Regions from separate parts of the Pelagerythrobacter sp. genome, predicted to be linked through region 1. Evidence: riboswitches for the same ligand, from Rfam matches in the RefSeq annotation. Region 1 holds a riboswitch; each other region holds the start of a gene.

Region 1 (10,508 bases):
CGAGGCCCGCCCACAGGCACTCGGTCCCGTCGAGCCGCGCACCGGTGAGCGCGAGGAACTGGCCGATCCGCCCGCCGAGACGCGACAGATACCAGCCGCCGCCGACGTCGGGGAACAGGCCTATCCCGGTTTCGGGCATGGCGAAGCGGGTGTTCTCGGTCGCGACGCGGTACTTCGCCGGCTGGCTGATGCCGACACCGCCGCCCATCGTTACCCCGTCCATGAACGCGACGATCGGCTTGGCGTATGCGAACATCTGGTGGTTGAGCTGGTATTCGTCGTGGAAGAACTTGCGCCCCGATACGCCGCCGTCGTTGAGCGCCGAGTGGCGCAACAGGTTGATGTCGCCCCCCGCGCAGAAGCCCCGGCCCTCGGCATGATCTAGGATCACCGCCTCGACCGCGTCGTCGCCGGCCCATTCGGCCAGCGCCGCGCTCATCGCGTGGCACATGTCGAGCGTCAACGCGTGCAGCGCCTTGGGCCGGTTGAGCGAGATGTGTCCGGCGCGGCCATGGGTGTGGATGTGGACTTGGTCGGTCATGATATTGGCCCTTCGAGACGCGTCCTCAGACTTCGTCTTCGTCCGCTCCTCAGGATGAGCGAAATGCATGAAACCCGCTCATCCTGAGGAGCGAGGACGCATGTCCGAGTGTCTCGAAGGGTCACTGCCGCAACAGGTCCCGGCCCACGATCATGCGCATGACCTGGTTGGTGCCCTCCAGAATCGAATGCACGCGCAGGTCGCGCCAGAAGCGCTCGATCGGGTATTCCTTGAGATAGCCGTAGCCGCCGAACAGCTGCAGCGCGTCGTTCACCACCTTGCTGCCGCTGTCGGTGGCGAGGCGCTTGGCCATGGCGGAGAACTTGCTCTTGTCGGGCGCGTTGTCGGTCACCTTGGCGGCGGCGAGGTAAAGTAGCGCGCGCGCCGCCTCCAGGTCGGTCGCCATGTCGGCGAGCATGAACTGGGTGTTCTGGAAATCGGCGATCGGCGTGTCGAACTGCTGGCGTTCCTTGGTGTACTTCACCGCTTCGTCCAGGCAGCGTTGCGCCCCGCCGAGCGAGCAGGCACCAATATTGAGCCGCCCGCCGTCGAGCCCCATCATCGCGAAGCGGAAGCCTTCGCCCTCGTCGCCGACGCGGTTGGCGACCGGCACCTTCGCATCCTCGAAGATCATCTGCGCGGTCGGGCTGGCGTTCCAGCCGAGCTTCTTCTCGGGCTTGCCGAAGCTGAGGCCGGGGGTGTCCTTGTCGATCACCAGGCAGGTGATGCCCTTCGTCTTGTGCTCGCCGGTGCGCACCATCACTACGTAGAAATCGTTGAACCCGCCGCCCGAAATGAACTGCTTGGTGCCGTTGAGCACGTAGTGATCGCCCTCAACGCGCGCGGTGGTCTTGAGGCCCGCTGCGTCGGAGCCCGAGCCCGGCTCGGTCAGCGCGTAGCTGGCGATCTTTTCCATCGTGACGAGCTGCGGCAGGTACTTCGCCTTCACCTCGGCTCCGCCGAAGCGATCGATCATCCACGTCGCCATGTTATGGATCGAGACGTAGGCGCTGGTGGCCGGGCAGCCGTAAGCCATCGCCTCCATGATTAGCGCCGCTTCGAGCCTACCGAGCGCGATGCCGCCCGACTCCTCGGACACGTAGATCGCGCCGAAGCCGAGCTCGCCGGTCTTCTGGATCACGTCGCGCGGGAAATGGTGGTTGTCGTCCCACTCGGCCGCAAACGGCGTGATGTTGTCGGCGGTGAAGCGCTGCGCCATCTCCTGGATGGCGAGCTGGTCGTCGGTAAGCTGGAACTGTCCGGTCATGCCGCGGGCTCTAGCGACGTGCGCGGGCGGAGGAAAGGGGCGGACCCGCCGCCCCCACCCGTCTCATCCGCAAGTGATTTCGGTGATCGTCATCGCGCGGTCGTAGCGCACGTTCACCCGGTCGGGGCGGAAGTCCATCGTCCACGCGGAATCGGGCGGACCCCAGCGAAGCTGCTTGGCGCCCGCTTCGCGCTGGATATTCGCGCCGATTTCACCGGTGACCTTCTGGCCGACGAAGGACTGCGCGGCCGCGGCATCGCAGGCTCCGGTATTGCCGCCGGCATCGGGCATGTCGCCGCCGCCGTCGTCGGGCGCGGTGGTGGCGCAGGCGGCGAGCAACGCGGCGGGCACCAGCGCGGACAGTGCTATGGTGGTCTTCATCGCAGGTCTCCTCAGGCGCACTTGGTGTAGGTGAGCGGGTCGGCCATCGCTTCCTCGCCGTATTCGGTGCGCACGAGCTTGTCGTCACCCTGCGCGGCGAGCATCGTGTCGCGGTTCCATTCCATGCCTTCGCCGGTGAAGGCGAACTGGGCGCGGATCGAGGTGTCGCTGCTCTGCGCGACTTCGCCGAGCGTCGCGCGCGATTCGTAGAACTTGATGCTGCTGCCATCGACCGTGATCAGCCCCTTGGCGTCGCCGCGGGTCGAGGTGCAGTCGGCGGGCACGAGGCCCCAGCGCCCTTGCAGCGCGGCGGGGATCGTGGTCGCGGCCTGGCCGCCGGCGGCGGGCGGACCGGCACCGTCACCGATGCCGCCATCGGGCTCGACCGGAATCGGGCTTTTCATCGCATCGGGCTGCGTGTCGGCGCCGGGCGCGGTCTCGTCCGCCGGGGCGCCGCACGCCGCGAGAGCGAAGGCGGGGAGCGCGGCGAGGGCTATTGTCAATCGCATGAACGGTCTCCTGTCGGTCTGCCCACCCTCAACACGCGAGCCGCGCGGTTTATCCCGCATTTCGCCGCGCTGGTTCACTCAACCCATCGTCGGGATGACGAACGCGTTCGATCCGTCCCCGCCGCCATCGGGCCAGCGCTGGGTGACGGTTTTGACCTTGGTCCAGAACTTGAGGCCCTCGGTGCCGTACTGGTTGGTGTCGCCAAACGCGCTGCGCTTCCACCCGCCGAAGCTGTGGTAGCTGACCGGCACCGGGATCGGCACGTTGACCCCCACCATGCCGACCTCGACGCGGGATGCGAACTCGCGCGCGGCGTGGCCGTTGCGGGTGAAGATGGCGACCCCGTTACCGTACTGGTGCTCGCTCGGCAGGCGCACGGCTTCCTCGAAATCCTTCGCGCGCACGATCTGGAGGACGGGGCCGAAGATCTCCTCCTGGTAGGACTTCATCTGCGGGGTGACGCGGTCGAGCAGCGTGGGGCCGACGAAGAAGCCGTCCTCGTGGCCCTGAAGCGAGAACCCGCGGCCGTCGACCACCACTTCGGCGCCTTCCTGCTCGGCGGTGTCGATCCAACGCTCGATGCTCGCCTTATGCTCGGGGGTGACGACCGGGCCGTAATGCGCGTCCTTGTCGTTCGAGACGCCGACCCGCAAAGCGCCGATCGCCGGGATCAGCTTTTCGCGCAGGCGGTCGGCGGTATCCTCGCCCACCGGCACCACGACCGGCAGCGCCATGCAGCGCTCGCCCGCCGAACCGAACGCGGCACCGGCGAGGTCGTTCACCACTTGGTCGAGGTCGGCGTCGGGCATCACGATGCCGTGGTTCTTCGCCCCGCCCATCGCCTGGACGCGCTTGCCGTTGTCAACCCCGCGCTTGTACACGTAGTGCGCGATGTCGGAGCTGCCGACGAAGCTGATGCCCGCGATGTCGGGATGATCGAGGATCGCGTCGACCATCGTCTTGTCGCCATGGACCACCTGCAGCAGGCCTTCGGGTGCGCCGGCTTCGCGGAACAGTTCGGCGAGCCGCACCGGCACGCTCGGATCGCGCTCGCTGGGCTTGAGGATGAAGGCGTTGCCTGCGGCGATCGCCATGCCGAACATCCACATCGGGATCATCGCCGGAAAATTGAACGGGGTGATCCCCGCGCCGATGCCCAGCGGCTGGCGCATCGAATAGACATCGATCCCCGGCCCGGCGCCCAGCGTGTACTCACCCTTCAGCACCTGCGGGATGCCGCAGGCGTATTCGATCACCTCAAGTCCGCGCTGCACGTCGCCCATCGCATCGTCGACCACCTTGCCGTGTTCGCTCGACAATAGTTCGGCGAGTTCCCGATGGTTCTTCTCGACCAGTTCCTTGAACGCGAACATCACGCGGGCGCGCTTCTGCGGATTGGTCATCGCCCATTCGGGCTGGACCTTCTTCGCCGCCGCCACCGCGCGGTCGAGCAGCGCGGCGTCGCCCAGCGCGACCTCGGCCTGCACCTCGCCGGTCGAAGGGTTCCACACCTTGTGCGTCCGGCCCGCGGAACCTCCGGCTCCTCCGCTCATGAAATGGTCGATCCGGCGCATGTGGTTTCTCCTGTAACTTCCGTGCGGGTCTCTAGCCGAGCAGGTGGTCGGCGCAAGGGGCGAACCGAGCTTGCCGCGCTGCGCGAATGAGCTAGTCTCCCGGCAAAACGGGCAGAGGGGAATGACTTGGCTCAAGGCGGCAACGAGGGAACGGGCGGCTCCGTTCCGGCGGGTTCCGATGCGGTCGGCGCTGCGCCAGGCGCGGGGCAGAGCCCGAAGCTGGTGATCGCCGCAAGCTCGCTCGGGACGGTGTTCGAGTGGTACGATTTCTACCTCTACGGTCTGCTTGCCGGGATCATCTCGGTGCAGTTCTTCTCCGGCGTGAACGAGACGACCGGCTTCATCCTCGCGCTCGCCGCCTTCGCTGCGGGGTTCGCGGTGCGTCCGTTCGGCGCGCTGGTGTTCGGGCGGCTGGGCGACGTGGTCGGGCGCAAGCACACCTTCCTCGTCACCATGGCGCTGATGGGCCTTTCGACGTTCGCGGTTGGGCTGTTGCCGAGCTACGCCAGCATCGGGGTCGCGGCGCCGATCGCACTGGTCACGTTGCGCCTGCTCCAGGGCCTCGCGCTGGGCGGCGAATACGGCGGAGCGGCGACGTACGTGGCCGAACATGCGCCCGACGATCGCCGCGGCTTCTATACCAGCTTCATCCAGACCACCGCGACCTTCGGCCTGTTCGCCGCGCTGCTGGTGGTGATCGGCCTCAGGACCTGGCTGGGCGAGGAAGCCTTCGCCGACTGGGGCTGGCGGGTGCCGTTCCTGATCTCGCTGGGGCTGCTCGCGGTGTCGCTCTGGATCCGAATGCAGCTCGAGGAAAGCCCGGTGTTTCAGAAGATGAAGGCCGAGGGGACGACCTCGAAGCGCCCGCTGCGCGAGGCGTTCGGCCAGTGGCGCAACCTCCGGTGGGTGCTGATCGCGCTGCTCGGCGCGGTCGCGGGGCAGGCGGTGGTCTGGTACACCGGGCAATTCTACGCGCTGTTCTTCCTCGAGCGGGTGCTCCAGGTGGAGGGCGCGACGGCGAACATCCTGATCGCGATCGCGCTTGCCATCGGTACGCCGTTCTTCGTGGTGTTCGGCTGGCTGAGCGACAGGATCGGGCGCAAGAAGATCATCATGGCCGGACTCGCGCTCTCGATCGCCGGCTATTTCCCGCTGTTCGCCGCGCTGACCGACGCCGCCAACCCCGCGCTGGCCGAAGCGCAGGCGCGCGCGCCGGTGACGGTCCACGCCGATCCGGCGACCTGCGCGTTCCAGTTCGATCCGGTGGGCGGCCAGAGCTTCGACACCACCGGCTGCGACGTGGCCAAGTCCGCGCTCGCCAAGGCCGGCATCCCCTATGCCAACGCGGCGGACGGCGACGGCGAGATCACCGTGGGCGAGCGCACGATCGCGCCGGGCGACCTGACGACCTACGCCGACCGGATCGCGGTCGCCGTGGCCGAGGCCGGCTATCCCGCGACCGCCGATCCGGCGCGGATCGACCGCGTGCGGGTGGTCGCGATCCTCACCGCGCTCGTGCTGCTGGTGACGATGGTCTACGGGCCGATCGCCGCGCTGCTGGTCGAACTGTTCCCGAGCCGCATCCGCTATTCGGCGATGAGCCTGCCCTATCATATCGGCAACGGCTGGTTCGGCGGCTTCCTGCCGACGGTGAGCTTCGCGATGGTCGCGGCGACGGGCAATATCTATTTCGGCCTGTGGTATCCGATCGCGATCGCCGCGCTGACGCTCGTGGTCGGGCTGCTGTTCCTGCCCGAGACCTTCCGCCGCTCGATCCGCGATTGACCGTCGCGCGGGCTTGCGGCAAAGGCGCTGGCGCTCAAGCGGGTGTAGCTCAATGGTAGAGCAGCAGCTTCCCAAGCTGACGACGAGGGTTCGATTCCCTTCACCCGCTCCACCGCCTTTGCTGCGATAGCTTCCGGTTCATGACCGACGCCGTTCCATCGCCCTGTCGCAACATATGCCGGCTCTCGCCCGACGGATCGCTGTGCGAGGGATGCGGACGCACGCTGGCGGAGATCGGCGCGTGGACGGGCGCGAGTGAAGCCGAACGGGCACGGATCGCGCAGGCCGCGCGGGTGCGGCTCGCGGCGCTTACAGCGGCCCGGAAATCGTAAGCGTCACCGCCGCGCCGTGTCGCTCGACCTGCGCCGCGACCCCGAACACCTCGGCCAGCCGCTCGGCGGTCATCGTCTCGGCGGCGGGGCCATCGGCGACGATCCGGCCGTCCTTCATCCAGATCAGCCTTTCGGCATAGCGCGCCGCGAGCGCGAGGTCGTGGACCACGGTCAGCACGCCGCGCCCGGCGCGCGCCGCATCGGCGAACAGCCGCGCGACTTCGTGCTGGTAGCGCGGATCGAGCGCGGCGACGGGCTCGTCGGCGACCAGCAGCGGGGTTTCGGCGGCGAGCGCGCGGGCGAGGTGGACGCGGGCTAGCTCGCCGCCCGAGAGCGTGTCGGCCGCGCGATCCTCGAACCCCGCGAGGCGGCAGGCACCGATCGCGCGCGCAACCGCCGCCGCGTCGCCGTGCGAAAGCCTGCCCGGAGCGGCGCCGTGGGCGAAGCGGCCGAGCGCGACCACGTCGCGCACCGGCATCGGCCAGGCGAGCGGACGCGCCTGCGGCAGATAGGCGACCTTGCGCGCGCGCGCCGCGGGGGAGAGGCCGCGCACGTCCGCGCCATCGATTGTCGCGCGGCCCGCGTCGGGCGCGAGCAGGCCGAGCGCGAGGCGCAGCAGCGTGGTCTTGCCCGAGCCGTTGGGCCCGATCAGCATAGCGAGTTCGCCGGGCGCGAGGCGCAGGCTCGCCTCCTCGACCAGCGGCGCGCCGCCGACGTGCCGGGTCAGCGCATGGGCTTCGAGCGCGCTCATCCGCCGAGCCTCCCGCGTGCGGCGATCCACACGAAGACCGGCGCGCCGATCAGCGCCGCGACCACGCCGAGGCGCAGTTCGGCATCGGTCGGCAGCAGCCGCACGCCGATGTCGGCGAGCACGAGGATCAGCGCGCCGAGCAGCGCCGAGGGGATCAGCAGCCGCGCCGGATCGTGCCGCACCAGCGGGCGCACGAGATGCGGCGCGACGATCCCGACGAAGCCGATCGCGCCGGCGAGCGACACCGCCGCGCCGGTCGCCAGCCCCGCGCCGAGGATCACCATGAGCCGCTGACGCCGGAGGTCGAGCCCGATGCCCTCGGCCGCCTCCTCGCCCAACGCGAGCGCCGCCAGCCCGCGCCGCGCCGCGAGCATGATCGCGATGCCGAGCGCGAGGAACGGCGCGGCGTAGGCGAGATCGGCGACGCTGCGGTTGGCGACCGTGCCCAATGTCCAGTTGATCATGTCGGCCAGCGTGAAGGGGTTGGGCGCGAGGTTCATCAACAGCGCCATCAGCGCGGCGGAGAAGCTCGACAGCCCGATGCCGATCAGCAGCAGCGTTACCGCCGAGCGGGTGCGCAGCGCGGCGAGGGCGACCAGCAGCGTCGCCGCCAGCGCACCGCCGATCGCGGCGAGCGGCAGGACCAGCGGGCCTATGTTCGCAAGGCCGAAGAACAGCACGAAAGTGGCGAACAGCGCCGCGGTGGCCGAGACGCCGAGGATGCCCGGTTCGGCCAGCGGATTGCGCAGCAGGCCTTGCAGCGCGGCGCCGCTCATCCCTAGCGCTGCGCCGACCATCGCGGCGGCGAGCGCGCGGGGCAGGCGAATCTGCCACACGACGATCGCGTCGCCCGGATTGCCGTGCAAGCCGAGCCCATCCAGCAGCCGCGCGGGCGAGAGCGGGGTCGAACCGAGCAGCAGCGCGAGCGCGATCGCGGCCAGCAGCGCGAGCGCGAGCAGAGCTTTGGCACGGGCGGTCATCGGATCGCCTCGCGCGCTTCGGCCAGCGCCTCGACCGCATCGACCAAGAACCATCCGCCGCAACTCGTCCATGCGCCTTCGAGCGGCACTGTCGGCGCGCGCGCGGTCTGCGCCCGGGCGACCGGGTGGCGCGCGACGCTCCAGGCGTCGGCCCCGTCGAACGAAGCCGCCACGATCACGTCCGGCCGTTCGTAGGCGAGCCGTTCGAGCGGAAGCGGGTTCCAGCCCGGCCGCTGCTGAAAGTTCGCCAGCCCGGCGGCGGTCAGCACTTCCTGGACCAGCGTCCCTTCGCCCGAAGTCACGCCCCCCGGGGTCATGTATAGCGCCGTGGGGCGCGGCCCGGCGGATGGCGGGAGAGCGGCGAGGCGGCGGTCCATGTCGGCGGCGACCCGCCGGGCCTCCGCCGCCGCGCCGAGCGCGCTGCCCACGCGCACGACCTCGTCGCGCACTTCGGCCAGCGTCTGCGGAAAACCGATCTGCACCACCGGCACGCCGAGCTCGGTCAGGAAACCTTCGACCTCGGGCCCGCCACCGTAGGAGCGCACGACCAGATCGGGCTGGAGCGCGATCACCTCGGCCGCGCGCGGACGCACGATCGGCAGGCCCGCGGCCCGCGCGCGCATGTAGGAGAAGCGCTTGCCGGCATCGGGAGACAGCGCCGCGATCGCGCCGCGGTCGGCGAAGCGCAGCACGTATTGATCGGCGCAGTAATCGAGGCTGACGACGCGCTGCGGCGCACCGTCGGGCGGCGTGGGCGCAGGCGCGGGGGTGCAGCCTGCGGCCAGCAGCGCCGCGAGCATCGCGAACAGGGCGGAGCGCGCGTGTCGGCGCATCGCATCGGCTCCCCAAACGCACCGGCTCTCGCGGGGAGGGCATCGGAGCCCCGCGCAGCCTCGACAGTCGTGGCCCGCCGCGCCGGAAAGGCGCGACGCCGGAAGCCCGGCCGGTGGCTGTCGTTTCGGCGGGAAAGCCATGCTTCCCGTCCGCTGGAGCTGACCCGGCTCCCCGGACGAACGACGCGACGGCAGGTTTCCTGGCTTGCGGATCGGCGCCCTCGGACCGTCTTCCCGGCGCCGCCCACGGGATGGAGCGGCGGCCAGTGACGTGGTGGCCCGGGACTCCCCGCCTACAGTTGCGGGCACAGCGCCGGCGTCGAACCGGCTTCCCTCTCGGCCTTGCGCATCGCTGCGCGCGGCACCGTCTGCCCAGGAACCTGCGAGAGACGGCGGCCGGTGTCAATCCCGCGTGCCGGCGGCGCACCTGCGCGGCCCAAGAAAAATTCGGGTTGCCCGGTTTCGCCGCGATGGCGCACAATGCAGGCCTCAAGCCCTCGGCCGGATGCGCCCGCGATGACCGTCAAGCACAAGATCCTGATCGTCGACGATCATCCGATCATTCAGGACGGCCTGCGGATGCTGTTTGCCGGGCACCGCGATTTCGAGATCGTCGGCGCGCTCGATCACGCTTCCACGGTGAGCGCCTTCGTCCGCTCGCAATCGGTCGACATCGTGATCCTCGATCTCAACATGCCCGACGTGCGCGGGGTGAACGTCCTCGCCGAGATCGTCGGATCGAACGATATGACGGTCGTCGTTCTCACCGGCGAGAGCCAGTTGGGCGAGATCGACTATGCGATCAAGCTCGGCGCGCGCGGAGTGGTGAGCAAGGCCGACCCCCCGCGCGAGATCGTCGCCGCGTGCGAAGCGGCGCTGACTGGCGAAGTCTACCTCTCGCCGCAGATACGCGAAGGGATGATCCGGCTGAGCGAAGTGCCGGTGGCGCTGTCGTCGCGCCAGATGGCGATCCTGCACTATCTGGCGCAGGGCGAGAGCAACAAGGAAATCTCGTATCGCCTGTCGATCGCGCAACCGACGGTCTCGTTCCATATCGCCGAACTGCGGCGCAAGCTGGACGTGGCCAACAACCGCAAGATCGTCGAGCGCGCGCAGGAACTAAACCTGCTCTGACGCTCGCGCGAACGCCGGGTGCTCGCGCATCTCGCGGCACAGCGGCTTGACCAGCATCACGGCGACCGATTCGGCGAGCCGGCCGCGGGTGATCGTCGTGTCGTCGTACGTCGCCGCCGCCGGCTGGAGGCCCCGAGCACGGGCTTCGCCGAGCGCGCCCTCGAAGGCTTCGCGGCGATCGAAATCGAGCACGCGCCAGCCCGGCGTCGCCGCGTCGAGTTCGTCCGCGGTGCAGATGCTCACTTCGGGGCAGGCGCAGGGCAAGGTGATCTGCAGCCGCGTGCCGGCGGGGCCGGACGAGACGACGTCCAGCTTGCCGAACAGGCTTTCGATCAGGCGCCGGGCGGAGCGAAAGCCCGAGCCCGATCCGCGCCGCTCGTCGCCCGCGGTCGATCGCGGCGCGCTGTCGTCGCGCAGTTC
Region 2 (10,508 bases), on a different contig from region 1:
CGCATGCAGTCGGCGCGGTTGTCGACTTCGCAGAAGATGATGAACTCGTCGCCGCCGAAGCGCGCCACCGTGGCCCCGTCGGGCGTCACGTCCTGCAGCCGCCGCGCCACGCTCTGCAGCAGGCGGTCGCCGATCGGGTGGCCGAGCAGGTCGTTGACTTCCTTGAACCGGTCGAGGTCGATCCAGATCATGCCCATCATCTGGTCGGCGGGCACGTTCATCAGCTTCTCGACCATCTCGTGGTTGAGCCCGGCGCGGTTGGCCAGCCCGGTCACCGCGTCGGTCCGGGCGAGGTTTTGCATCTTGGCGGCCAGCCGCGCGCTGGTTTCGGCGGCGGCGATGTTGTCGCGCAGCACCTTGAACACGTTCATCGTGATCGAGGCCATCGCGGGCACCATCAGCACGATCGTCACCGCGAAGGCGTAATAGGCGAGCGAGCCGAGATAGAGGCAGGCGGCGAACATCGGCATGCAGACGAGGATCAGCTGGCCGATCGCGATCGTCGGGCGGCCTGCGTTGCGCGCGCAGATCGCCACGCCGTAGCCGATCGCATTCGCCGCCAGCAGCACCTTGCCCGCCGGCTCGACCTCGAGGATCAGCGAGGCGGCCGCCACGGTGCCCATCAGCAGGGCGTACGTGAACGCGCCGACTTCGTAGAAGATCTCGAGCTTGCTCGTGCTCGCCTTGCTGTCGGGCGAGAGGACGACGGCCACGGCCACGCGGACGAGCGCGACGACCGTCAGCGCGAGGCTGAGCACGTAGAGCACGGTCGATCCGCTGAGCCAGGCGACCACCAGCGAAGCGGCGATCCCGCTCGCCGCGCCCGCGGCGAGGCTGCTGGGCAAAGTGTAGAGCGTGCGGACGAGCGTGCCGCGAACGCGTTCGGACAACGCGTCGCCTTTCGTGAAATAGGCCAGGGCCCAGTCTGCCTCGTCCTTCGGATCGCTGCTCGCCATAGGGACCGGCCTAGCGAAAAGTGGTCACCGCATAGTTAATAGGCCGCTTACAGATCGACGAAACGCGCGGGAAACCCGGCGTTAGGCATCCGACGCCGGCCGCAGCGGCGCGCCGGCGCGCGGTCCGGCTCGATCGCCTTCCGCCTGTTCGATCGATCGCGCCAGCCGCGCGTCGAGCGTACGGCAGATGCCGAGCCACCAGTCGTAGCGTTCGCGGTCGCCCGCGAAGAAGGCGCGTTCGGCCTGGCCCCGTGCCTCGTGCGCGGCGCCGATCCCGTATTGCGCGAAATGCCGCAGCGCGGCGTGGAGCAGGCGGTCGTCGGCGCGCTCGTGGCAGTTGTCGTTGGCGGCGGTGGCGGGGGCGCGGCGGCGGAGGACGCGGGCGATCGGCGAGTCCGCGTTCAGACGCGAAGCGGCGAAATGGACGGTCATGCGGAGAAGGCCCTCTTGCGGGGTTGCGACTTCCGCGGGTTTAGGCGCCAACTCGTGAAGCGGGGGTTTTGCGCTAGGGTTTCCCCGTTCTTAACCCTTGTCGGCCGGTCAGCGCGCCTGGCCCGGCTCGGCGATCCAGCGACCGCTGTTGGCGTATTCGGCCTTTACCCCGCCGCCGCCGGGCAGGTCGCTCGCGGTGAAGGCCGCATCGCCGCCGCGCGCCTCGACCGCCGGCGCATAGTCCGGCGCGGGCACGCGGGTCGCGGCAGGCGGGGCCGCGCCGATCGCGGCGCTGCGCGCATCCTCGTAAGCGCGGGCGAGCGCCACCGGGTCGGACGCGGCGGCCGGTTCCGGCACGCTCGAGCGCGGGTGGGGCGCGGCCAGCGGCTCGCCGCCGCGATAGGCCGCGGTGAACGCGGCAGGCCGCCCCGCCGCACCGCGCCAGCGGTAGAAGCGGTGCGCGCCGATCACGCCGACCGTGTCGAGGCTCGGCGCCCAGTACGGGTTGATCCAGATCGTGTGGTAATGGGTCGCGAGGCCCACCGGCGCGTAGGTTTCGCCCGCCAGCGCGCGCCGGGCCACGCCCATCGCGCGGTCCCACGCCGCCTTCATCGGCTGGCGCGCCAGCGAGCCGTCGCAGGTGAAGGTAAACTGGCACCCGGTCGTCCGCTCAGAACCTTGATAGACCACGCCGCACACGCTGTTCGGATAGCTGGGGTGCGCGACGCGGTTCAGCACCACCTGCGCCACCGCGCGCTGGCCGCCGATCGCTTCGCTCGCCGCCTCGTAATAGACCGCGCTGGCGAGGCATTGCAGCGCGCGCGCCTTGTCGATCCCGGTGCCCGCCGAATGGAAGGCGCGCGCCGCCGGCCCCGCATTGCGCACCGCGGCGAGTTCGGCCGCCGCGCCGCCCGCACCGGTCAGGTCGAACACGCGCGCGCCGTTCTCGATCGCGGCGTAGTCGGCGCGCGGCGCGGCTTCGAGGAAATAGAACGCCGAGCCGGGAAAGCTCTGGCCCGCGCGCTCGAACGGCATCGGCTTGACGGCGGATGTGGCCGCCTCGTGCCGGGCGTCGGGGGCGAAGGCGCGCCAGTCGTCCGGCGCGGCCATCGCCGGAACCCCCACCGCGGCGATCAGCGCGAGAATCCGCCGCCCGCGATGCTTGCCCGCCAGCCGCGCCCACAGGCTCGCCTGCCGGCGGCGCGCGCGAAGCTGGAAGGCAGGGGTGCGGGCAGGGGTCACGGCGATCCTTGTGCTTGCGGCGCTTGCAGCGCGCCCCGGCGCGTACCAGCGCGACCGGTGAATTTCGACCGCGCCGCACGGGCTGTCCCTTGGCGGAACACCTCGCAAGCGGCGGTTAACGCGGACACTTTCCGCCCGGTTACCGCGCGGCCATCTTGTGCACCCGCGAAGCCGCCGCTAAGGGCGCGCGCACGTCATGGGTTGTCGGCGCGTTTCCCTCGGGAAGCGGGCGGACCGAAGAGGGAAGGGGGTAGGGAGGTCGTCTCCCGGGGCCTCCGCTGCCCCCGCAACTGTGACCGGGGAGCGCCCGCTCCACATGCCACTGGCCGATCCTTCGGGGGGCCGGGAAGGCGGTGCGAGGCGTGACGATCCGGGAGCCAGGAGACCTGCCCGTCGACGGTCGTTCGTGCTGCCGGGCGGGGTGAACCGGAAGCAGGCGGAAGGGGCATGTGCCCCTGCTCCGTCATGGGCGACGTTCGCACATGACAGGAGGTATAATGCGTAACCATCTGATTATCGGCACGGCGCTCACCGCGCTCGCCGCTCCGCTCGCGGCGCAGGACAGCGCCGGGACGTTCTCGGAATTCCGGCCCGAGGAAACCCAGATCACCGTCACCGCCACCGGCACGCGGATCGAGCTGGAGGATACCGGTCAGCCGATCACCGTGATCGGCGAGGACGAGATCGAGAGCGTGCAGGGCGCCGACCTGACCCGCGTGCTCGAGCGCGTGCCGGGCCTCACCTTCAGCCGCAACGGCGGGCCGGGCGCGGTGACCCAGGTCCGCGTGCGCGGTGCGGAGGGCGAGCAGCTCCTCGTCCTGCTCGACGGGGTGCGCGTGGCCGATCCGGCCGCACCCGGCGGCGGGTTCGATTTCGGCAACCTGCTGGCAGGCAACCTGTCCAAGATCGAGGTGCTGCGCAGCTCGAACTCCACGATCTGGGGCTCGGACGCGATCGGCGGCGTGCTCGTCGCCAGCACCCGCGCGGCCAGCGGGCTGGAAGCGAGCGCCGAATACGGCGCGCGCGATACCGCCACCGGCACGCTTTCCGGCGGGATCGGCGGCGACCGCGGCTTCCTCGGCGGATCGGCGAGCTACTACCGCACCGACGGGTTCTCGCAAGCCGCGAGCGGCGCCGAGGCCGACGGGTTCGAGCAGTGGGCGGTGAACGGCCAGGGCCGGCTCTACCTCTCGCCCAGCGTCGAACTGTTCGCACGCGGCCGCTATGCCGAAGGCGACGTCGACCTCGACGGCTTCCCGGCACCGAACTTCGTGCTCGCCGACACCGAGGAAACGCAGCACACCCGCCAGTATTCGGCCTCCACCGGCGCGATCTACGACACCGGGCCGCTGTTCGTCAGCGCGGCCTACTCGTTCGCCGATACCGAGCGGGTCAATGTCGATCCCGTCGCTGGCGCCGACCCCACGTTCACCAGCGACGGCCATTCGGACCGCGTGGAACTGCGCGGCGAATGGCGTCCGATCGGCCCGCTGCTGGTGAATTTCGGCGCGGAGAACGAGTGGGCTTCCTACCGTACGTTGTTCGAGGAGGAGCAGGACACGCGCATCTTCGGCGCCTACGGTCAGCTCGGGATCGAGATGGGCGGGCTCGCCGCGCATGCGGGGATGCGGGTCGACGATCACCAGCGCTTCGGCACCGAAACCAGCTTCGGCGGCGACCTGAGCTACGTCCTGACGGGCGAGCTGCGGCTGCGCGCCAGCGTGGGCGAGGGCTTCAAGGCGCCGACGCTCTACCAATTGTTCTCCGACTACGGGAACGAGGCGCTCCAGCCCGAACGCAGCACCAGCTACGACGTCGGCCTGGTCCACGGCGATCGCTCGCTGACGGACACGCGCTTCTACGGCTCGGCCACGCTGTTCCGCCGCGACGCGCGCGACCAGATCGAGTTCGCGAACTGCGACACCAACTGCGACACGCGGCCCTTCGGCTACTACGTGAACATCGGCCGCGTGCGCGCCGAAGGGTTCGAATTCGAACTCGGCGCGCGTCCGTCCGACCGCTGGATCACCCGCGCGGTCTACTCGTGGACCGACACCGAGAACCGCACCCTCGGCGCGGCGAACGCGGGCAACGTCCTCGCCCGCCGTCCGCGCCACGCGCTCACGCTCTCGGCCGACTGGGTCAGCCCGCTGGCCGATCTCACGCTGGGCGGCGACGTGCGCATGGTCGGCGATTCGTTCGACGACGCGGGCAACTTCACCCGGCTCGACGGCTACACGCTGGCCGGCGTGCGCGCCGCGCTGCCGTTCGGCGAACGGTTCGAGGTATTCGGCCGGGTCGAGAACCTGTTCGACGCCGAATACCAGACCGTCGCCGGCTACGCGACGGCAGGCCGCAGCGCCTTCATCGGCGCCCGCGCGCGGTTCTGAAGGCTTCCGGTGCCCGGCTTCGTTTCGAGCCGGGCACCGATTTGGGTCTCACACGAAGACACGAAGGCACGAAGAAATATCGCGACACGAAGTGTCGAAACCAATCTGCAAGCGGGTATCTTGCCGCCTGACCATCATTGGGTGCGGCTTCGCCGCCGGCACAACATCTTTGTGCCTTCGTGTCTTCGTGTGAGAAAAACCAGGCCCGCCCCCTCCTCGCCGTGAGGAGGGGGCGGCCACGATCACTGCGCCCCGTCGCCCGTGGTCTGCGGCGGCAGCGCGCCGTCCGACGTCGCGCCCGCATCGCCGCCGTCGCCGGTCAGGCCGCGCGCCTCGAGCATCGGGGTCACGTCCGGCTGGCGCCCGGCGAAGTTCTCGAACATCTCGAAGTAGTCCATCGTCCCGCCCTTGCTGAGCACGGTGTCGCGGTAGTGATCGCCGTTCTCACGGGTCAGCCCGCCATTGTCGAGGAACCACTTGCGGCTGTCGCGGTCGAGCATCTCGGTCCACAGGTACGAGTAATACCCCGCGCTGTAGCCGGTCGCGCTGGAGAAGATGTGGTTGAAGTAGCTGCTGCGATAGCGCGGCGGCACCAGATCGACCTCCAGCCCCAATTCCTCCAGCGACTTGCGCTCGAAGGCGTCGACCTTTTCGGGCGTGTCGATCGCGGCCGCCTGCTGCGGGTTCAGCGCGTGCCACTTCATGTCGAGCAGCGCGGCCTCCACCGTCTCGCCGAAGTCGTAGCCCTGGTTGAACTTCGCCGCCGCCTCGATCTTCTCGATCAGTTCGGCCGGGATCGCCTCGCCCGTCTGGTAGTGCTTGGCATAGTTGCGCAGCACCTCGGGATAGGTCGCCCACAGCTCGTTCACCTGGCTCGGGTACTCGACGAAATCGCGCGCCGTCGCGGTGCCCGAGAGGCTGGCGTATTTCTGGTTGGCGAAGAAGCCGTGCAGCGCGTGGCCGAATTCGTGGAACATCGTGTTGACGTTGTCGAAGCTGACGAGCTGCGGCTCGCCCGCGTTCGCCTTGGGGATGTTGAGCACGTTGTAGATCACCGGCTTGGTGCCGTAGAGGTGGCTCTGGTCCACGAAGTTGCTCATCCACGCCCCGCCGCGCTTGCTCGGGCGCTGGTAGGGGTCGAAATAGAAGATTCCGAGCTCGCTGCCGTCCTTGTCGAACACGGTGTAAGTCGTCACGTCCGGGTGATAGACGGGCAGGTCGGTGCGCTGTTCGAAGCGCAGGCCGTAGAGCTTGTTGGCGGCATAGAACACGCCGTTTTCCAGCACGCTCTTGATCTCGAAATACGGCTTCACCGCATTCTCGTCGATGTCGTAGCGCGCCTTGCGGACCTTCTCGGCGAAGCGATACCAGTCCCACGGCTTGACCTCGAAATCGCCGCCCTCGGATGCGATCTGCTCGTTCAGCACCGCCGCCTCGCGCCGCTGCGTGGCGGCGAGGGCGGGGACCATCTGCTGCATGAAGTCGAGCGCGGTCTTCGGGTTCTGCGCCATGCGGTCGTACATCACGTAGCTCGCCCAGTCGGGCTGGCCGAACAGCGCGGCCTTCTGCGCGCGCAGTTCGGCGATATCGGCCAGCAGCGTGCGGGTATCGTTCTCGTCACCGTGGACCGAGCGGTTATAGCTGTTCATGAACAGCTGCTCGCGCGTGGCGCGGTCTTCCATTATCGGCAGCAGCGGCTGCTGCGTCGTGTTCTGCAGCGCAATCACGTATTGCCCGTCCAGCCCCTTTTCGGTGGCGAGCTGGGCCGCCGCCTGGATGTCCGAATCCGACAGCCCGGCCAGCTTGGCCCGGTCGCTCACCACCAGCGCGCCGTCGACCGTCGCCGCGCGGACTTTCTGCGAAAACTCGGTGGTCAGTTCGGACAGGCGCGAGTTGATCGTCTTGACCTGTTCCTTCTGCGCCGGGTCGAGCATCGCACCGGCGTGGACCATCTGCTCGTAGGTTTCCTCGAGCAGCTTGGTGTCTTCCGCCGTCAGGTCCAGCGAGGCGCGGTTGTCGTAGACCGCCTTCACCCGCTCGAACAGCACCGGGTCGAGCGTGATCGCGTCCGAATGCTGCGACAGCTTGGGGCCGATGTCGGCCTGCACCGCGTCCAACGTATCGTTGGTGTTCGACCCGGTCAGCGCGAAGAATACCGTGGCCACGCGGCCCAGCATCCGGCCCGAGGTTTCGAGCGCGACGATCGTGTTCTCGAACGTCGGCGCTTCGGGGTTGGCCTTGATCGCCGCGATCTCGGCGTTGTGGATCGCCATCGCCTGCTCGAACGCAGGCTGATAGTCGCTGTCCTGGATCTTGGTGAAGTCGGGCGCGTGGAACGGCAGCGTGCTCGGCTGCGCGAAGTATCCGGTGCCTGCGGGAATATCGGCCGAGGCTACTACATCGGAAGCGGACTGCATGTTGCCCTCCTGCATGGTGGAACAACCCGCCAGCGCGACGGCAAGGGCGGTGGTGGCCAGGATATGGGCCTTCATGGTCTCTCCAGTTCAGGTTTGGCGCCGGCGCGTGCGAAAGGCGCGGCGAATACGGGATGAAATATCACCCGGCGCTTGAACCGGAGATTGCCCGCGATTGCAAGGGCGTGCTCAACCCAGCGGATAGCGCACCAGCGCATCGTATTGCGAACCCGCGGGCGTCAGCCGGCTCGAATAGAGCGCGAAGGCTTCCACCCGCCAAGGCTTGCTCGCCAGCAGCGCGTGGCGCGCCAGCCAGCCGCCGATCGGTCCGCTCGCGCGGTTGAGGCGGGCGAGGGTGATATGCGCCGCGAACTTGCGCGTCTCCGCCGCTAGCCCGGCGGCGCGGCACGCCCGCTCGACCCGGCGTTGCAGCACGGCGAGCGGCTCGCTCGCCTCGACCCCGGCCCACAAGGTATGCGCCAGTCCCTTCTTCTCGAAATATCCCACCCCGCGCAAGGCGAGGTCGAACGGCCCGCCCGCGACCCGCGCCAGCGCGTCGGCGAGGTCTTCCGCCTGCGGCCCCTCGATCTCGCCCGCGAAACGCAGCGTCAGATGCAACTGGTCGTCGTCCTGCCAGCGCGCGCCCGCGACACCGTCCATCGTGTCGATCAGCATGTCGCGCACCACGGCGGGCGGGCGGATCGCGGCGAAGAGGCGGTGCATGGGGGCACGTTACAGATCGCGCCGGGTGCGCGCCAGCGGCGGCACGCGGGATTGCCGCCGCAGGATGCGCCGTTTCGTGCGCGTTTGGGGCTTGATCGGGCCGAGAACGCCGATAGGCACGGCGAATGCCCGATGCCGCATCCCTAGCCTCCGACCCCGATTGGCTTCCCCATCGGATAGACATGGCCTCCGGCAGGATGGGCTTCCTCCGGCTCGCGCGCGAGCAGCTCGATGGTCCGACGTTCCTCGCCGATCGAACTCCGGGTTCGGCGGACCATGAAGCATCGGTACCGCTCGGCGACGTGCTCGGGATGGCGCCAGCCACAGGTCCGCTTCATTTCATTTTCCATACCGCGTTCTGCCGCTCCACATTGCTGGTGCGGGCGCTGGACCTGCCGGGAATCTCGGCCGGATTGAGCGAGCCCGGCATCATCGGCAGCCTGGCCGGTGCCGGTCGGCAGGGCGCGCCGCTGGTCAAGCCCGTCCTCGATCTCCTCTCGCGTCGGCATGGGGACGAGCGGGCGGTCATCGTCAAGCCGACCAATCATGCGAACATGTTGATCCCGGCCCTGCTCGATGCGCGCCCCGATGCGCGCGGCGTACTGATGACCAGCGCGCTCGATCCGTTTCTGCTGTCGGTGGCGAAGCGGGGCATGATGGGGCGCCGCTGGGGACGCCAACTCTATTTCGAGCTGATGGGTTACGCGGGCGTCGATCTCGGCATGGATGGCCCCGAGCAGTTCGCGATGACCGACCTTCAGGCGGCCGGTCTCGCCTGGTTCCTGAACCGCCGCTATTTCTCGATGCTGCGCGATAGATACGGCGAGCGGCTGATCTGGCTCGACGGCGACCGCTTCGACGCGGCCCGCGCCGCCACCCTGCTGACTGTCAGCCGGCATTTCGCGCTCGACCTCACGCCCGAACGGGCGGACGCCGTGGCATCGGGCGATCTCTTTTCCAGCCACGCGAAGCTGGGGGGCGATTTCGACGCGCGAAGGAAAAGCGAAACGGAGCGGGCCGCCAGTCGCGTGACCGAGGAAGAGATCGCGCAGGTCGGCGAATGGATCGGGCTGATCGCGCGGCAGGCGGGCGTGGACCTGACGCTCGGCGGGAACTGATCCTTCGCGGACTGCGGCCCGCAAGCCATGTCCTCGCCGCCCGGCCCGTCCGGTTGCAATCGGGGGCCGGCCTCCCACATCGACCGCGCGAGCCGGACCATCACATCTGCCGATCGCCCACATCCTGCTGACGGCGGCGGCTCTGTCGCTTTAGCTTCTTGACCCACGTGAACATTTGCGGAACAGACGCGCGCTATGGCACTCACCAAAATTTCCGTCCGCGGCGCCCGCGAGCATAACCTCAAGGGCGTCGACATCGATCTGCCGCGCGATGCGCTGATCGTCATCACCGGGCTGTCGGGTTCGGGCAAGTCGTCGCTGGCGTTCGACACGATCTATGCCGAGGGGCAGCGGCGCTACGTCGAGTCGCTCTCGGCCTATGCGCGCCAGTTCCTCGAGATGATGCAGAAGCCCGATGTCGAGCATATCGACGGGCTCAGCCCCGCGATCTCGATCGAGCAGAAGACCACCAGCCGCAATCCGCGCTCGACCGTGGCGACCGTCACCGAGATCTACGACTACATGCGCCTGCTGTGGGCGCGCGTGGGCGTGCCCTATTCGCCCGCGACGGGCTTGCCGATCGAGGCGCAGACCGTCTCCAACATGGTCGACCGGGTGATGGCGTTGCCCGAGGGCACGCGGCTCTACCTGCTCGCGCCCGTGGTGCGTGGGCGCAAGGGCGAGTACCGCAAGGAACTCGCCGAATGGCAGAAGGCGGGCTTCACCCGCGTGCGGATCGACGGCGACATGTACCCGATCGAGGAAGCCCCCGCGCTCGACAAGAAGTACAAGCACGACATCGAGGTCGTGGTCGATCGCCTCGCGGTGAAGGAGGGCCTCGAAACCCGCCTCGCCGACAGCTTCGAGACCGCGCTCAAGCTGGCCGAGGGGCTGGCCTACGTCGATCTGGCGGACGGCGTGGTGCCGGGCCGCGAGGACGAGGGCGAAGCGGGCGGCGCGATGAAAGGCGCCGGCCTGCCGCCCAACCGCATCGTCTTCTCCGAGAAGTTCGCTTGCCCCGTCTCCGGCTTCACCATCGAGGAGGTCGAGCCGCGCCTGTTCTCGTTCAACGCCCCGCAGGGCGCCTGCGCCGCGTGCGACGGGCTGGGGGAGAAGCTGCTGTTCGACCCGCAGCTCGTCGTCCCGAACGAGGCGCTGACCTTGAAGCAGGGCGCGGTCGTGCCGTGGGCCAAGTCCAACCCGCCGTCGCCCTATTACATGCAGGTGCTCGCC
Region 3 (10,508 bases), on a different contig from region 1:
AAACAAAACACTCTCGCTTGAGGCCCCAAAAAAATCATGTATGCGCCGCACGCATGACCGCGCACAAGGAAGGCGATCCCACCACGCTCAACCGGCTCTACGGCCGCAGTCAGGGCAAGCCGCTGCGCAAGGGGCAGGCCGATCTGGTCGAGAACCTGCTGCCGAAGATCGCGGTGCCTACCGAGGGCCCGGTGACGGCGGAAAGTCTGTTCGGACACGATCGCCCGCTTCATTTCGAGATCGGCTTCGGCGGCGGCGAGCATCTCGCCCAGCGCGCCGACCTGCTGCCAGACCACGGCTTCATCGGCGCCGAACCGTTCGTCAACGGCGTGGCGCAGGCGCTGGGGCACGTGCGCGACGGTACGCTCGCCAACGTGCGGCTGCATCACGGTGACGCGCTCGAAGTGCTGCAACGCATCCCCGACGGTGCGCTGACGATGCTCTACCTGCTCCATCCCGACCCGTGGCCCAAGGCGCGCCATGCCAAGCGACGGATGATGAACGACGGGCCGCTCGAACTGTTCGCCGCCAAGCTGAAGCCGGGCGGCGAATTCCGCTTCGGCACCGACCACCCGGTGTACCTGCGCCACGCCTTGTCGGTCATGCGGCGTCATACGGAAAGCTTCGAATGGCGGGTCGAAGGGCGGCAAAGCTGGGAAAATCGCCCCGGCGGCTGGTCCGAAACCCGCTACGAACACAAGGCGCGCACGGTTTATGGGCACGAGGTGTGGTATTTCAGGTTCCGCCGCCTTTAGCTCGCAGGAGATTCCCGGAGGTTCGCAGCTTTATCTGTCGCCGCGATTTCCGCTTGCGTGATTGCCAGAAGAGGGATTCGCGTCCGCCGACGCAACAAAAATTTTTCAGCTTCTTAAGAGCAATAAAGAAAAGCGCGGCGCAGCCGATTGTTTGCCTGCCGTCGTCAGTCAGGGCTCTCGCTCAGCGCCGCCCACCTCCAACGCGCGGATCGGTTTTGACGCGCCGCGTTCGTCGACGGCCACTAGCGTGAAGAGCGCCGTCGCAGCATGGGTGCGCGTTGCACTCAGAAGCTCTTCCGACCACAGTTCGACCGCGACGCGAACCGAGCTGCGCCCGGTCATCTTCACCTCGGCCACCAGCTCGACCATGTCGCCTTCCTGGATCGGCGCGACGAAGTCGACGCGGTCGGACGAGGCCATTACCAGGACCTCGCGCGCATGGCGGGTGGCGGCGATGAAGGCCGCCTTGCCCATCATGCGCAGCGCATCGCCGCCGTAGAGCGTGCCGTAGTGGTTCGCCTGCCCCGGAAAGACCATCTCCGCGAGCCGGAGGATACGCCCCGGTTCCGCGGGACCGGCTGCAGCGATCGGCGGGAGCGGCAGCCGCGTGTCGGGCCCTTTTCTCGCCACCAGCGTGAAGCGGCCACGGGTGCACAGCCGCCGCTCGCCCGATACCGGCGCCTCGGCCACCAATTCGACCTCGACATCGAGCGAACTGGTGCCGACGCGCACCACGCGGCCGGTCACCTCGACCATGTCGCCCTCCTGCGCGGGGGCGGCGAAGTCGATCTTCTCCGACGAGGCGGTGACGAAGGGCGCGCGGCCGTGGCGCGAGGCGGCGAGGAACGCCACCTTGTCCATGTGCGCCAGCGCGACCCCGCCGAACAGCGTCCCATGATGGTTCGTATCGCCGGGGAAGACGATGTCGATCAATTGCACGGCAGCCCGCGCGCCCTCTGTCTCGTTCATCGGATCAGGCCTCCACTCGTGCTTCGGCGCGCAGCGTTCGTGCGGCCGACACCATCGCCGCAATCGCCGGCCGGACCTCGTCCCAACCGCGGGTCTTGAGCCCGCAGTCCGGATTGACCCAGAGCTGTTCGGGGCGCAGGTGCTTCTGCGCCAACCGCATCAACGCGACCATCTCCTGTTCGTCCGGCACGCGCGCGGAGTGAATGTCGTAGACCCCCGGCCCGATCGCACTGGGATAGCGGTAGCGGGCGAAGGCCTCGAGCAGCTCCATCTGCGACCGCGCGGTCTCGATCGAGATCACGTCGGTGTCCATTGCTCCGATCGAGGGCAGGATGTCGTTGAACTCCGAATAGCACATGTGCGTGTGGATCTGCGTCGCATTGCCGACCCCGGCGGCGGCAAGCCTGAAGCAGTCCACCGCCCAGTCCAGATAGCGCTGCCAGTCGCGCTGGCGCAACGGCAGGCCTTCGCGCAGCGCCGCTTCGTCGATCTGGATCGCCTTGCAGCCTGCGGCTTCGAGGTCGAGCACGTCGTCGCGGATCGCGAGCGCGATCTGGCGACAGCTCGCTTCGCGCGGCTGGTCGTCGCGCACGAAGCTCCAGTTGAGGATCGTGACCGGGCCGGTGAGCATGCCCTTGACCGGCCTGTCGGTCAGCCCTTGCGCAAAGCGCCACCAGTCGACCGTCATCGGCTCGGGCCGCGACACGTCGCCATAGAGGATCGGGGGGCGAACGCAGCGCGAGCCGTAGCTCTGCACCCAGCCGTTCACGGTGAAGGCGAAACCGGCGAGCTTCTCGCCGAAGTACTGGACCATGTCGTTGCGTTCGAACTCGCCGTGGACGAGCATGTCGAGGCCGACTTCCTCCTGCCAGCGGATCGCGCGCTCGGTTTCCTCGCGCAGGAACGCGCCGTAACTCGCCGTGTCGAGCACGCCGCGGTTGTGCTCGGCGCGCGCCTTGCGCACGGCGGCGGTCTGCGGCAACGAGCCGATGGTGGTGGTCGGGAAAGCCGGAAGATCGAGCACTTCGGCCTGCGCGCTGATCCGGTCGGCGTGCCCGGCGCGGCGCTCGCGCATGTCGGATGTGAGCGCCCCGATCCGTTCGCCGACCGCGCGGTCGTGGATGCGCGTGGCGGTCTTGCGCGCAGCGCTGGCACGTGCGGCGACCGCCAGTTCGTCCGCCACGCTGTCGCGACCGTCGTCGAGCGCCCGCCGCAACAGGTCGAGCTCCCCGATCTTCTGCACCGCGAAGGCGAGCCACTGCTTGAGTTCGTCGTCGAGCTTGCCTTCCAGTTCGAGATCGACCGGTACGTGCAACAGCGAGCACGATGGCGCGAGGATCAGGTCGCGCTGCGCGGCCAGGGGTTCCAGCCGATCGAGCAGCGCGGCAACATCGGCGCGCCAGATGTTCCGGCCGTCGACCACGCCGAGCGAGAGCAGGCGATCCTTCGGCACCGCCTTGAGCACCGCGTCGAGCTGCTCGGGCGCGCGCACCAGATCGATGTGCAGCCCCGCGACCGGCAATGAGGCTGCGAGCGACAGGTTGTCTTCCAGCCCGCCGAAATAGGTGGTGAGCATGACTTTCGGCCCGGCGCGACCGAGCTTGGCGTAGGCGCGGGTGAAGGCCCTGCGCTGGCGCTCGGACAGATCGGTAACCAGGATCGACTCGTCGATCTGCACCCATTCCGCCCCGGCGTGCCGGAGCAGGCCAAGCAGCGTGGCGTAGTGCGCGAGGACATCGTCGAGCAGGTCGAAGGGGTCGATGCCCTGCCCCTTGGCGAGGCTCAGCCAGGTGATGGGGCCCAGCAGCACGGGGCGCGTTTCGAAGCCTTGCGCCCTGGCTTCGCGATATTCCTCGAGCGGCTCGAGCCTGCCGAGTTGGAGCCTGGCGCCCGGTTCGATCTCGGGGACGATGAAATGGTAGTTGGTATCGAACCACTTGGTCATTTCGCCCGCGGTGACGCTGCCGTGCGCGTGGCCGCAATCCGCCCCGCCCGTACTGCCCCGCGCCATCGCGAAATAAGTATCGAGCCCGGCGTCCTCGGCGCTTTCCACATCGTAGCGCGCCGGGATGGCGCCCAGCATCATGCTGGTGTCGAGCACGTGATCGTAGAGCGAGAAATCGTTCGACGGCAGCCAGTCGGCGCCCAGCGCCTTTTGACGCGCCCAGGCGGCGGTCCTCAGGCCGGCGGCGGCTTCTTCGAGTTCGGTCTGCGTGATCTTGCCGGCCCAGAACTTCTCGAGCGCGAACTTCAGTTCGCGGCGTGGGCCGATGCGGGGAAACCCCATGGTAGCTACGGAAACGGTCATCTTCATATACCCCGATGAAGACGGGGCGACCGATCGGGCGCGCGCGCCGGACGCGCGGCGGGAAGCCCGGACGCGCGCCATGCAAGCGACCAGACCGGGCACCCCGCCGGTGGACGTTATCGCGTCGGAGGCAGGTCTCCTGGCTCGCGGGTCGACACGGAGCGGTCCGTCTTCCCGGAGGCGAGCCCCAGTGACATGAATGGACCGCCGCTCGCCGCTTACAGTTGCGGGGGCAGCGCCGGCCTTGCCCCTGTCGAGGCGCACCGGCTTCCCGTCTTAGCTCCGGCGCGGCGAACCGGCCGGAGAACCTCGACGCAAGCGCAATCGGCGCTTTGCTCGACCGCGTCAAGAGTGCATATAAGGATTTCTTTATATCCCTCCCAAGCCCCGTTCAGTTCATCGGCAGCCGACTGCCTCAACGAAGTCAATCTGCCCGCGTCCAAACTTTGGTCCGACAGAACATCATTACACAGCCTTTCACCTGGAGATTTCCATTTGGAAGTAACGTGAGCTTACCCGAGCGTCCCCCGTCCCCAGTCTCAGGATCGTACACCGGACCGCCCGTCCATTCGGCCGGTCCGCCGCTGAAATTTTTCAGCACGACTAGGCCTTTGATGCGACGTGAGCGGAGCTTTGCATCGGAATTGCGGACATCTCGCAGATCGGGGTTGGTCTTAAGTCGCGAGGCGGCCGCCACTTTGCCGCAATAGGCGTTGCCACATCGATAGATCTCGACTTTGCCGCCTTCGCTTCCGGTGTTCCATAGTCCCGTAATATCTCTGGCTTCGGCCATCGCGGGGACAGCGAGCAGACCAGCGACCGCGAAAGCGAGTATCATCCTCTTCACGTCGTAACTCCCTTGCCTGTATCAAGCTCGAGCTCTGCAAGAGCGGCTTTCAACAGGTGACGATCATCCACCTGCCACGGATGAAATCCCGGTCGCATGTAGATGAAAACTTCGGCGAGCAGCTTCCGCATCGGTCCGGGACGGCCGTAAAGATATGCCAGGAGTTTCGCCCACGTTGGCACGTTATTCTTCCCATCCTGCGCGAGCAAATCCGCCGTGTTGCGATATATGACATAGTGGAAGCGCATGCTGGTTACGGCCATTACCGCACTGCGTTTGAGCCAACGGCGAAATCGCGTCATCTTGCGTGTCGCGACGAGATAGGTGTCGAACGCGACTGCCTTATGCTCGATTTCCTCGATCGCATGCCATTTCCACAAGCGAGCAGGTTCTTCGGACGCACCCTCGAGATGCAGTGGGTCGGCCAGGAGGTCATTCGCGAGCGTGGCCGTAAAGTGCTCGAGAGCACACGTCGCGGCGAGTTGCTGCACGGGTGAACGTCGCCGGGCCCAGCTGATTGTGCGGCGCGCACGTTCTTCCAGCGGTGCGATATCGAATCCTGCTTCGGCAGCCTGGCGATTGAACACGACATGCTCGCGAGTGTGCATCGATTCCTGATAGATGAAATCCTCGATCTGCTCGCGAAGCAGTTCCGGCGTTTCGTCCTTGAAGTGGCGCACCGCGGTCATGAAGAACTTCTCGCCCACGGGGAATGTCGACGACAGGGCGTTGAAAAAGGCGGTTCGGCCAGCATCTCCTCCGTGCCACCAGCGGTCTAGGGCGACATCCCTTCCAAATCGCAGGTCGCGCCTGTGGATGCTATCCGGTTCAGGTGTCACAGCGGACATCGTCGAGGGCTCCAGTACAATATTTACACTGATGTAAATATCTAATCGCTGATCAGTAGCAAGCGATATTTTCGCACTTTCCGCTCGAAGCGAGATCCATCTACGAAATTTAAGCTTCTACTACATGGCCTTAGGCGAATTTTCCCAGAAGCCGAAAATTACCGGTGACGGCAACACCGAGCGCGACAACGATCCTTGTTGACATCGTTGTTAGTGATGATAGCGTTTGGAGCGTTTGGAGCGTTGGGTCGGTAGCGGGCGCGACAGGTTTCGCCGAGCGTGGGTGGAAGCCTTCTGGCTTTAGGCCTGCACGACACGACAACGAAAATACGTTCCTGCCGGGGTCGGCTCTCGTCGGTCCGGACAATGGGGCAAAAAACGGGGAGAGGACTTGATGGGAAGTTTCCTGGCTCGCGCAGCGTGCACGACAAGCATTATTGCCATTGCCGCGTTCGGCGCGGTGCCCGGTCAAGCGCAAGACGCCGCGCAGCCTGCTGCGACCATCGGCGCGATCGGCGGCGATGAAGTCGAGCCGGGTGGGAACGTGATCATCGTCACGGCGCAAAAGCGTGAGGAATCCATTCTCGACGTGCCGATCGCCATTTCGGCGATATCGGCCGAAGCACTCGATAATCAGAAGATCGAGGGTGGTTCGGAGTTGCTGCGAGCCGTTCCCAATGTGAACTTCTCGAAGTCGAACTTCAGCATGTACAATTTCTCGATCCGCGGCATCGGCACGAAATCGATTTCCGCATCATCGGATCCGGCAGTCGCTGTGAGTTTCAATAATACCCCGCTGATTCGCAATCGCCTGTTCGAATCCGAGTTCTTCGATATGGCGCGGGTCGAGGTTCTGAGGGGGCCGCAAGGAACGCTTTACGGTCGCAACGCGACCGGCGGTGTCGTCAATCTCATTCCGGCGATGCCGACGTCGGAGTTCGAAGGCGAAATCAGCGGAGAGGTGGGGAGCTACGAAACCAGGCGCCTTGGCGGAATGATAAATATTCCGATCGGCGACGCCCTCGCCTTTCGCGCGGCAGGAGCTTGGACCAAGCGCAAGGGCTACGACTACAACACGTTCACCCGTAACGATGTGAACGGTCGCGATCTCTGGTCGACGAGAGCGATTCTCGAATGGGAGCCGAGCGACCGTTTCAGGGCCAATCTGATCTGGCAGCATTTCGAGGAGGACGACAACAGATCGCGGACGGGCAAGAACCTGTGCACGCGTGATCCGGGCAAGACCATGATCGGCGACACGCCGGTTCCGGGTGTCACTCCGTTCGAACCGATCCCGCTATCCTCCAAGTTCAGCCAGGGTTGCCTGCCGCGATCACTGTACGACGACGACGCTTTCGGAGCGCCCAATGCAGAAGCGCTCGCATTCATCGCCGCCGGGCGGCTTGTCGTCACTATGGGGCTGGACCCGACGACCGGAGAGGTAGTGCCGGCCTTTCTCTCCGGCGATCCCTTTGCGAATGTTGTGCAATCGCGAAATCTTCGAGAAATCGAAACCAGTTACGACCCCGTTTTTCGTGCCAAGAATGATCTAGTCCAATTCAATGCCGATTTCGACGTTTCGGATGGTTTGACGTTTGTTTCTCAGACCGCATACGCACGCGATCGCTATTATTCGTCCCAAGACTATAACAGGTTCGTGTCGGATCCGATTTTCAATGACACCTCGGGCCTTGTGGATCTTTTCTTCGGCGCACCAATAAGCCAAGAGTTTGCGGCACCTGGAGGAGTGTTCACCGACCCCCAACTTGGAGCGTCGAACCGTCTTCTAGCAATCGACATCAGCCGTTCCCGTAACCGTCAGTGGTCGCAGGAATTTCGCCTGCAATCGGAGTGGGACGGGCCTTTCAATTTCAATATCGGTGCCAACTACCTGAATTTCAAAACTCAAGATGATTATTTCGTACTGAACAACGCTTTCTCATACATCGCCTACAACCTTTACAATAGAAAGGGCGCTCCTCCGGAATACGTCGACTGCAATCCAGACACCACGGAATTCGACTGTGTTTATGTCGACCCCAACCCACTGGGTAATCTAAATGAGCTGGGCCATAACTATTTTTTGAGCCGGAACCTGGTCACGACAGAATCCTGGGCCGCCTTTGCCGAAGGTTATTTCAATGTCACGAACAATGTGAAAATCACAGCCGGCATTCGGTTCACGAAAGACAAGAAAACAACCACGCCGGTTTCCAGCCAGCTGCTGCTTGGGGCCGGCACGAACGGAACGAGTGGCGGGTCGATCGCCGGGGGTTACCCCGAAGATCCTGATGTTGTCCAGAAATGGTCGGAGCCCACCGGTAGGCTTGTCGTAGATTGGCAGCCTGATGTGAGCTTTTCCGACGACACGCTGGTTTATGCTTCCATCTCGCGCGGCTATAAAGGCGGCGGTACCAATCCGCCCCAGCCGGATATCGACCCGTTCGTAGTGCAATTCCAGCCGCTGCCAGCGACTTTTGAGCCTGAGTATCTTACGGCTTTTGAGATCGGCACCAAGAACAGTTTCGACAACGGGCGGCTTACTCTCAGCGCGACGGGCTTCTACTACGATTATGAGGGTTACCAGATTTCCAAGATCGTCGATCGAATCTCGTTGAACGAGAATTTCGATGCGACGAGTTGGGGGCTGGAGTTTGAGGCCGCCTGGCGGCCGTCGCGTGCCTTCCGTGTAGACAGCAACCTGGGATATCTCAAAACACGTCTCAAGGAAGGGGCGCAGTCCATCGACGTGATGAACCGGACGCAGGGTAATGAAGACTGGGTGTTGATCCGGCCCTGGTTGCAAATACCATCGAACTGCATTGCACCGCGCGAACTGGTCGAAACCGTGCTGGCCAATCCGATTTCCGCGTTCGGCCTCGGATTCCCCGCGCTAGGCGCTTTCTGCGGTGGGTCGGCGGAAACGGGTGCGTACGACCCCGACACCACCGGCCTCGATCTATCGCAATTCTATGGCTTCACGTACAACCCGCTGACCGATGCGCCCAATGGAGGCCGCGGCTTCTACGCCGATCTCGAAGGCAATGAGCTGCCCAATGCGCCGCGGCTGACCTTCAACATCGGCGCCCAATACACATTCTTTATCGAAGACGGAGATTGGGAACTGACATTCCGCGGGGACTATTACCGGCAGTCGAAGAGCTACGCACGGGTCTACAATACCGAGTACGATCGCCTAAAGGCCTGGGATAATGCAAACCTCGCGATAACCCTTGAAAGGCCCGCTTCACAGATCGCCTTCCAATTTTACGTGAAGAACGTCTTCAACGACACGCCGATCACGGATTTCTTCACAAACAGTGACGATTCCGGACTGAGCACGAATGTATTCACGCTCGATCCGAGGATTTTTGGCTTCAATGTCAGCAAGCGGTTTTAATTCTGTCGTGAGTCGCGCCTGCGCCATCTCCCAAATGCAGAAAGCAGGACGGCGCTCGCCGCAAAGTGGCCGGCAAGTTATATGAGGTTGCAATTAAAATGCGGAAGAAAGACATAATATATCCATAGTATTTATATTGACATTCATGTCAGCGTAAATATTATCGAGTCGCGGACTTTGAGTGCGCGGAACAAATAAAATGAGAGGATTCAGTATGTTAAAGAAACTCGGAATCGCAGTCGGCGCTGTCGGGCTTTGTGCCGCTCCCGCAGCGATGGCGGACACCTACACGCCCGCGAGTACTTCGACGTTCTCTGGTCCCGTTACGGTCCAAAAGGACGGTCTCGCCTACAATTGCACTTTGACGGTCAACGTCGATGCCACGGCCGGATCCAGCGCTTCGGTAACCGGATCTCTGAGTGGTGCCTTTCCTTGCTCGCTGATTGCCGTAAATGGCACGGGCACCGCCTTCTACAACGGCACCAATCTGACTATCTCGGGTCTGGTGATCGATCCGCCGATCAGTTCGGGAACGTGCACCGGCCCCATCAGAACGGTGTGGGGAGGCAATTCGGTGTCGCCGCGCAGGATCACCTTGAGTGTTCCGCTATCGAACTCGTCTGCAACCAGCGGCGCCGCCTGTAAAATGGCCGGCACTCTGACGCAAACCGCGGGTGCTCCGGTCAGCATCACTCCGTGAAAACACCTTTTCAGGGCAATTAGAAGCTCCTCAAACTGCAGAGGCGCGCGTCATTACGCGCGCCTCTTTTTCCCGTTGTCAGTCAGGTGGTGACAAGTTTTCCCTTAGGGCATTCCTATTCAAGTCAGTGCGCCTCTTCACCGGAAAAACTCATTACAGCCGACGCGGCTCAAGGCCGCTTTTATCTCTAGGTCAGGCTTTTCGGGTACATATTTAGCAATTCTCGCTATCGCGGCGCTCGGCTCGCCCTACGCTGCATTTGCACAGGACGGCTCTGCCGAAGTCGCCGAGCCAACCGGCCAACCCGTTCAACTGAATGACGACTCCCTCGACGATGGCGTGATAATCGTTCGCGCAAAGCGCTGGGGGCAGGCCGATATCGAGGCCGAAGCGGCAATCAAAGAGAACGAAATCGAATCGTTTGGAGCAAACACCATTGGGGAGCTCCTCGATGCCATCTCTCCTGTATTAGACCCCTCCGGAGGCGAGCCGGAACTGTTGGTCAACGGCAAGCGAATTACCAATCCTGCCGAACTCGAGGATTATCCCAAGGAGGCGTTGGCTCAGATTTCCCTGCTGCCGAGAGAAGCGGCAGCGGCATATGGGGTCGAGCAGGATAAGCGTGTCGTCAACCTGGAACTCAAGCAGCATTTTGCTAGCTGGACCGGCGAAGCGGCGGTG

What was found. Region 1 has a riboswitch for cobalamin ahead of ACE3QC_RS12245 (ABC transporter substrate-binding protein). Riboswitches for the same ligand answer to the same signal wherever they lie in the genome.
Region 2: linked by a shared signal. The riboswitch ahead of ACE3QC_RS00665 (TonB-dependent receptor plug domain-containing protein) and the one ahead of ACE3QC_RS12245 (ABC transporter substrate-binding protein) in region 1 are both predicted to bind cobalamin.
Region 3: linked by a shared signal. The riboswitch ahead of metE (5-methyltetrahydropteroyltriglutamate--homocysteine S-methyltransferase) and the one ahead of ACE3QC_RS12245 (ABC transporter substrate-binding protein) in region 1 are both predicted to bind cobalamin.

Annotation. Positions count from the first base shown of each region.
Region 1 covers NZ_JAYSGI010000004.1:45,182-55,689, forward strand. Annotated here, with positions in the region: gene ACE3QC_RS12195 (enoyl-CoA hydratase/isomerase family protein) at 1-541, opposite strand, end outside; gene ACE3QC_RS12200 (acyl-CoA dehydrogenase family protein) at 663-1,808, opposite strand; gene ACE3QC_RS12205 (I78 family peptidase inhibitor) at 1,872-2,189, opposite strand; gene ACE3QC_RS12210 (hypothetical protein) at 2,201-2,698, opposite strand; gene ACE3QC_RS12215 (CoA-acylating methylmalonate-semialdehyde dehydrogenase) at 2,777-4,273, opposite strand; gene ACE3QC_RS12220 (MFS transporter) at 4,496-6,058, shown strand; tRNA gene ACE3QC_RS12225 (tRNA-Gly) at 6,097-6,170, shown strand; gene ACE3QC_RS12230 (DUF1289 domain-containing protein) at 6,199-6,390, shown strand; gene ACE3QC_RS12235 (ABC transporter ATP-binding protein) at 6,368-7,141, opposite strand; gene ACE3QC_RS12240 (FecCD family ABC transporter permease) at 7,138-8,121, opposite strand; gene ACE3QC_RS12245 (ABC transporter substrate-binding protein) at 8,118-8,954, opposite strand; cobalamin riboswitch at 9,127-9,338, opposite strand; gene ACE3QC_RS12250 (response regulator) at 9,471-10,088, shown strand; gene ACE3QC_RS12255 (sensor histidine kinase) at 10,074-10,508, opposite strand, start outside.
Region 2 covers NZ_JAYSGI010000001.1:117,352-127,859, forward strand. Annotated here, with positions in the region: gene ACE3QC_RS00650 (putative bifunctional diguanylate cyclase/phosphodiesterase) at 1-956, opposite strand, end outside; gene ACE3QC_RS00655 (hypothetical protein) at 1,038-1,388, opposite strand; gene ACE3QC_RS00660 (cell wall hydrolase) at 1,497-2,630, opposite strand; cobalamin riboswitch at 2,841-3,039, shown strand; gene ACE3QC_RS00665 (TonB-dependent receptor plug domain-containing protein) at 3,128-5,020, shown strand; gene ACE3QC_RS00670 (M3 family metallopeptidase) at 5,263-7,512, opposite strand; gene thpR (RNA 2',3'-cyclic phosphodiesterase) at 7,624-8,157, opposite strand; gene ACE3QC_RS00680 (hypothetical protein) at 8,283-9,275, shown strand; gene uvrA (excinuclease ABC subunit UvrA) at 9,471-10,508, shown strand, end outside.
Region 3 covers NZ_JAYSGI010000002.1:87,137-97,644, forward strand. Annotated here, with positions in the region: gene ACE3QC_RS07410 (tRNA (guanosine(46)-N(7))-methyltransferase TrmB) at 54-755, shown strand; gene ACE3QC_RS07415 (acyl-CoA thioesterase) at 924-1,724, opposite strand; gene metE (5-methyltetrahydropteroyltriglutamate--homocysteine S-methyltransferase) at 1,729-4,032, opposite strand; cobalamin riboswitch at 4,144-4,359, opposite strand; gene ACE3QC_RS07425 (DUF2147 domain-containing protein) at 4,457-4,870, opposite strand; gene ACE3QC_RS07430 (metal-dependent hydrolase) at 4,876-5,727, opposite strand; gene ACE3QC_RS07435 (TonB-dependent receptor) at 6,122-9,127, shown strand; gene ACE3QC_RS07440 (hypothetical protein) at 9,342-9,827, shown strand; gene ACE3QC_RS07445 (hypothetical protein) at 10,167-10,508, shown strand, end outside.